3 regions of the Leminorella richardii genome follow, and region 3 is predicted to be linked to each of the others. Evidence: predicted binding sites of a transcription regulator. Region 3 holds the regulator's gene; each other region holds the start of a gene.
The links. The regulator LexA, encoded in region 3, represses DNA repair genes until DNA is damaged. The targets are predictions, from matches to a motif close to TNCTGTATGTACATACAGNA.

Region 1: a site for LexA is predicted at 1,292-1,311, ahead of rmuC (DNA recombination protein RmuC). Genes of this name have one in related genera too.
Region 2: a site for LexA is predicted at 1,063-1,082, ahead of DQM29_RS06770 (DNA translocase FtsK 4TM domain-containing protein). Genes of this name have one in related genera too.

What each region holds. Positions count from the first base shown of each region.
Region 1 is NZ_LS483470.1:211,174-213,447, forward strand. Features, by position in the region: gene DQM29_RS00925 (sensor histidine kinase) at 1-598, shown strand, start outside; gene DQM29_RS00930 (DedA family protein) at 707-1,240, shown strand; gene rmuC (DNA recombination protein RmuC) at 1,358-2,274, shown strand, end outside.
Region 2 is NZ_LS483470.1:1,439,517-1,441,790, forward strand. Features, by position in the region: gene lrp (leucine-responsive transcriptional regulator Lrp) at 527-1,021, shown strand; gene DQM29_RS06770 (DNA translocase FtsK 4TM domain-containing protein) at 1,147-2,274, shown strand, end outside.
Region 3 is NZ_LS483470.1:448,070-450,343, forward strand. Features, by position in the region: gene DQM29_RS02180 (hypothetical protein) at 1-214, opposite strand, end outside; gene lexA (transcriptional repressor LexA) at 1,021-1,638, shown strand; gene zur (zinc uptake transcriptional repressor Zur) at 1,788-2,243, opposite strand.

The DNA of each region.
Region 1 (2,274 bases), 240 kb from region 3:
TCACTTTTTGTTTAACGCGCTTAACACCTTGTCGGCGGTTATTCGCAAAGACCCAGACCGGGCGCGTGGCCTGGTGCTTTCGCTATCCACCTTTTTCCGTAAAAACCTTAAGCGCAGCAACGATGAGGTTAGCCTGAGCGACGAGATGGAGCATATCAACGCCTATCTGGAGATAGAGAAGGCGCGTTTTGCCGATCGCCTAACTGTGGATATCGATATTTCCCCTGCCCTCGGGCCGCTGCTGTTACCGGCGTTTTCTCTTCAGCCAATTGTTGAGAATGCGATTAAGCACGGTACATCGCAAATGCTGAGCGAAGGGCATATCTGTATCAGAGGCTACGGCGACAGCTCGCAGATGCGCCCGGCGCTGGTGTTGGTGGTTGAAGACAACGCAGGCCTGTACCAGCCAAGGCCAAACGGTGACGGGCTGGGCATGAATCTAGTCGATCGGCGCATTAAAGCACGATACGGCTATGAGTACGGCATTACTGTTGAGAGTGAGCCAGACCGCTTTACGCGAGTGGTTATTCGACTGCCGGCGCTAGGGCGCGATGATGTCATAGACGACCTAATGTCTGAGCGGGTAGAGGCACAGTAGTGAAAAAAAATCACCTATGGGAACCTTACGTATAAAAGCGAAAAGAGGGTTGATTTTTTCAGCGCCTATGCGGCTAAATGGGCGCTCTATTTAGCCGGAGCTTTTTGCGTGACGCTTGACCACGTTATCCAGATGACCATGAACTTTGTGCGCGACCACCAGGCTTGGGGGCCGCCAATTGTTTTTTTCTTGGCGTTTGGAGAGTCGATTGCGTTTCTGTCGCTGCTTATTCCTGCGACAGTTATTCTGCTGGGTGTTGGCGCGATTATTGGGGAAAGCGGCATCGGATTTTGGTCTATGTGGCTCGGCGCCTGCGCTGGGGCATTTTTTGGTGACTGGGTGTCCTACTGGCTCGGCTGGCGCTATAAAGAGCGCGTTGCTCACGTTTGGCCACTGTCGCGCAATCCTAATCTGTTAGTTCGAGGTCAGCATTTTTTTGAGCGCTGGGGCGCGCCCGGCGTTTTCATTGGCCGTTTTTTCGGCCCGCTGAGAGCCACGGTGCCTTTAGCCGCGGGCGTGTGCAATATGCCGCTTCGCTCTTTTCAGGTTGTGAATCTACTGTCTGCGATGCTGTGGGGATTCGTCATGCTGGCGCCTGGCGCGTTTGGACTTCAGTGGGCGCTGCATTATCTGCGTTTTTAACGCCGCGTTGCTGCATATTTTGCGGGAAACCTTCCAGTTACAATTAAATCATTCTGGACATTCATACAGTATTTCCTTACTTTTACCAGCTAGACGAAATAGGCAACCGGAGGCTTGGTGGAAAACAGCTTAACGATCGCGATCGGCGCAGCGCTGGCGGGGTTTGTCGCTGCATTGCTGATATCGATGCTGGTGAATCAACGTTCGCGCCTGCGGCTAGAAAATCAGCTTGAGCTGCAGGCGGCTCAGCTTGAGCAAAGCCTGAGTGAAAGGGCTGAACTCCGAGCCGAAAAAGAGTTAATGCAGAAAGTGCAGCAGGAGCAGCAGATAGAGCTTCGCAACGTGCACGCCCATTTGGCTGCCGCTCAGGAAAAGGCTCAACAGCAGGCGCTGTGGCATGAAGAGTGTGAGCGTCTGAATCAGGAGCTTCGAGGGCTGCAAAGCGTTAACAGCGTGCTGGAGGCGGAACTGAGGGAAATGTCGACCCGCCTTGAGGAAACGAGATTTGCCGCTGAAGAAAAGCAGCGACTGTTGATTAACAGCGAACAGCGCCTAACGGTACAGTTTGAAAACCTGGCTAATCGCATATTTGAGCAGAGCGGGCGCAAAGTTGATGAACAAAACCGACAAAGTCTGGATCGGCTTTTACTGCCGCTGAGCGAACAGCTGGAAGGCTTTCGCCGTCAGGTGCAGGAAAACTACGGTCAGGAATCCCGAGAGCGCCACACGCTTACCCATGAAATTCGCCATCTGCAACAGCTTAACGCTCAAATGGCGCAGGAAGCCCTTAACCTGACCAAAGCCCTGAAGGGGGATAACAAAACCCAAGGTAACTGGGGGGAGGTAGTGCTTGCCCGAGTGCTGGAGGCTTCAGGTCTCCGGGAGGGTTATGAATATCAGACTCAGGTCAGCCTGCAAAATGAAGGGGGCAACCGCCAACAGCCAGACGTTATCGTCAGGCTGCCGCAGAATAAAGACGTGATTATCGATGCGAAGATGTCGCTGGTCAGCTATGAGCGCTACTTCAATAGTGA
Region 2 (2,274 bases), 990 kb from region 3:
AAGTTGTACGATTGTAAGAAAAATACACTATGAAAAAAAGCGCGTAACGCGTTTACATCGATTATTCTGATAGATATTACCTATTGAATAGGTTTGATTGAGTAATAAACAGCGAGATTAGGAATATTTATAGAGATATGTGCTTTTTTTTACTCTTTTACTTTGACAATACAGCGTGTATTTGCGAAAACATTATCCTGTAATTACGCTACTAACTGCGCAAATAGAGTTTATGAAGGTGGGTAATCGGGCAAGGTTACAGAGACTTACTCTTTATTTGCGTGGATTAACGGCTAATTCAACTTGTTCAACTCAGGATTCGGTTGAGTAGCCCTGCTAAAAACAACAACAGGCGGGGGTAACATTCCGATCCAGCAGGTCTTTTGCTATTGCGACGGGAACAATAGCAGAAGGCGCAGAGCGTATGCTGGCTATTCATAACGAGCCTGATTGAACAGCGGTGCCAACTATCTTTAGGAGAGAGAGTGGTGTATCCAGAAACAAGGAAGATATTGAGAGAAAAAAAATGGTAGACAACAAAAAACGCCCTAGTAAAGATCTTGACCGTATTGACCGCAATATTCTGAATGAATTACAAATGGATGGTCGCATCTCTAACGTTGAGCTTTCAAAGCGTGTAGGGCTTTCGCCTACGCCTTGTCTGGAGCGCGTTCGCCGTTTGGAAAGACAAAAGTTTATTCAAGGCTATACGGCGCTGTTAAACCCTCACTATCTCGACGCTTCACTGCTGGTTTTCGTTGAAATAACGCTAAACCGCGGGGCAGCCGACGTTTTTGAACAGTTCAACACGGCTGTTCAAAAGCTGGAAGAGATTCAGGAGTGCCACTTAGTATCAGGTGACTTTGACTATCTGCTGAAGACGCGGGTGTCTGATATGTCGGCGTACAGAAAGCTGCTGGGTGAAACCCTGCTGCGTTTACCCGGCGTTAACGACACGCGTACCTACGTCGTCATGGAAGAAGTTAAGCAGAGTAACCACCTCGTCATTAAGACGCGATAATTCACTGGAGCAGGTGCAAAACCTGTGAATTTCCGTTACACTCCTGTTTATTCATACAGTTTCAGCGCTGGGGTAATCCTGGCGCTGTCGTTTGCGCGTCACTAAGATGACCTGGAGAGCCCTTCTTGAGCCAGGAATATATAGAAGATAAAGAACCCAAGTTGAAGAAGCTGAACAGCCGACAGAGGCTGCTTGAAGCTGCTCTACTCGCGGTTACAGTATTTGCTGTTTACATGATAGCGGCGCTTGTCAGCTTTAGCCCCGCCGATCCCAGCTGGTCACAAACGGCTTGGCACGATCCTATTCAGAATTTTGGAGGAGAAAGCGGCGCCTGGTTGGCGGACGTTTTCCTGTTCGTTTTTGGCATTCTGGCTTATGCCATTCCTCCGCTGATGATTTTTTCATGCTGGATGCTGTATCGCTTTACGCGTGAACAGAAGTCGGTGGACTTTTTTGCTTTCTCGCTGCGCTTAGTTGGCCTGCTGGCGCTGGTGTTTTCTTCATGCGGCCTTTTTGCCATTAGTATCGATGACTGGTACTACTTTGCTTCCGGCGGTGTAGTCGGTAATCTCATTAACAGTGCGCTGTTGCCGCATATGAACAGCGTGGGAGCAACGCTGGTGCTGCTTGGCGTCTGGGCAGTAGGGCTTACGCTGCTTACTGGCTGGTCTTGGCTGACGATTGCAGAAAAGATCGGCGGGCTGGTTATGGGCGTGCTGACGTTTGCCTCCAACAAAACCAGAAAATCCTCCGATAGGGCAGATAGCGCCATCGATAGTGAACCTCAGATTAGTAGTGAGCGTTCCGGCGCGAGTGACGATGATGTTCTGCTAGGGGCATCGTCATTCAGTATTGCTGAGGACGGGCCTAAAGACGATGATCTCAGCGATGAGTTCCAGCAAACCTTTACCTTTGCACAGGCAAAAGCCGACGATGTTGAAGGCAGTGACGGCGCTGCTCTGCAGCCGGGCCGTGTAGATATCTCCATGTTTGATGACTCGCTGTCCCCTCAAGCGATGAACGAACAGGCGCAAAGCGCTCAGGCGAACAGTGAAGCGCTAGTCAACGAACAGCCTATAGACGATCAATGGCTTAAAGAAGGCGGTGAAACCTCGCTTTCTTCGGTCACTGTGGAGCCTAACTCATGGGAAGGCAGCTCTAGTTGGGAAGGTCACTCGAGCCGTGTGGAAGAAGAGTCTCAGCCACCAACGTTCTCCTTCGGGCAAACAACGTTTACCCGCGCATCGACAATT
Region 3 (2,274 bases):
AGTGTATCTGTGTATCGCCCCAGCTTTCATATTCAAAGGCCAGTTCGTCTTCGAGGTAATGAAAGCCGATAATGATGCGGGAGTGAAGCCTGCTCCAGTCGCAGTGTTCACAGCCCGCATCTAGCTGCTTTTTTATGTGCAGCCCCGGTGCTGGAAGGATAAAGTGACGATGGCAGACGGTGCACTGAGACTCTCGCGTTTTGGCATTTATCACGTGAATACCGTCACAGTGCTTTTTTCCCGTAATAAATGCGCCGTAGCGGATATATTCGTTGATAGCTATTTCCCTGATGAGTATCCGTAGTTTTTATTCTGTTATCGTTTATTTATAAATAAAAAGTAAAGACGACGTGAGTTAAATAATTTACTTAAAACGAGAGGTTCCCCAGATCATTTTTTTGCATTAAACAGTCTTAATGCTTTTAATTCTATCGTATTCGCTTTTTTCAAATAAAAAAGAGAGGAGAAAGGGATAAGGCTTTCTCCCCCTGAATTGAAAATGCAATATTTCGTTTATAATGCATCGTTACAGCACGTAGCGATGTGGCGCCATTTTCCAGCACCATCAGCTGGTTGTCAATTAATTTATAAAGTAAACTATTTCTTTGTGAATAGAGTTTGATTCTGAAAAAATACAAGATGAAATTCCCCTTTATTTGGCTTTAGGCAGTGCGTCAGTTTGCTATTTTTAAATTTTATGAAATATTCCTTATTGCTTTGGCAAATGACGTCTTGCTTTATATACATACTTTTTATTAATTAAGTCTTTTGATGCACGATCGAAACGTTAATCATTCGTTATAACAATAGGAAAAAGTACCATTACGTTATTTTATGTGCTATTTCCGATGGGGATGGTAAATATAGTTCAAATGAATCATCGTTCCTTTTCTGAGGACTCTTTAGGATGCATTTTTAGATACGCCTCGTAATTATGTTGTTTAGTGGTTCCCATATGTCTGATACCTGTATATACTCACAGCATTACTGTATAAAAAAACAGGCTGAAGGAATCGAGAGATGAAAGCATTAACCGCTAGGCAGCAACAGATCTATGACATGATTCGCGAGCATATTGGTCAGTCCGGTATGCCGCCAACCAGAGCGGAAATTGCCAGAACGCTCGGCTTTAAGTCCCCTAATGCTGCAGAAGAGCACCTGAAAGCAATGGCGAGAAAGGGCGTTATTGAAATCGTTACTGGTGCTTCCCGAGGGATTCGGCTGTTGATGGAAGAGGCGGAGGAAGAGACGGGCCTGCCGCTGATTGGGCGAGTTGCCGCAGGGGAACCTCTGCTGGCACAGGAGCATATTGAAAGCCACTACCGCGTCGATCCGGCGCTGTTTCGCCCACACGCTGACTTTTTGCTACGGGTTAGCGGTATGTCCATGAAAGACATCGGGATCGTCGATGGCGATCTTTTAGCCGTTCACAAGACGCAGGATGTCCGCAACGGGCAGGTTGTGGTTGCGCGCATCGACGATGAAGTCACCGTCAAGCGTCTCAAAAAGCAGGGCAACGTCGTTCAGCTGCTGCCGGAAAATGAAGAGTTCTCTCCGATTGTAGTTGACCTAAGCGAGCAGAGCCTGACGATCGAAGGCTTAGCCGTTGGCGTTATCCGTAACGGTGATTGGATGTAAGAAATATCAAGCTGACCGATCGAGTACACTGATGCTGCTTCGGTCAGCGCGTTAACGCTAAAAGCGCCTTCGGGCGCTTTTTTTACGTGCGGAGTTTGGGTTCAGTTGTCGAGAGGGGGTAAGCGAGAGCCCTATGGGAGCTAACGGAGCTATGCGCTTTGCTTATTGCACTGGCCACAGGTACCGTGCGTTTCAAGCACGCTGTGCTGAATGGTGAAGCTGCTTTCATCCGCCAGCGACTTAAGCAGTTTGTCTATACCTTTAGCGTGGTGCTCAGCCACCAGTCCACAGCTGTCGCAGATAAACAGGGCGGAGGTATGCAGCGGTTCACCAACGTGGTGACAAACGACGTAGCTGTTGGTGGACTCAATCTTGTGAATAAAGCCCTGTTCAAGAAGAAAATCGAGAGCGCGATAAACCGTAGGCGGCTTCGCCTGTGGTTCTGATTCCCGCAGCAGGTCTAGCAGATCGTAAGCGCTGATGGCATTTGGCTGCTCGGCCATTAGCTGCAAAACCAGCTGACGCTGTGGCGTCAGGCGAACGGCTCGCTGTTCACACAGCTTTTGCGCTTTGGCTAACATTGAGGTGATGTTAACTGAGACCATCTTACTTCTCTCCTGATAAACAGAAAGCCAA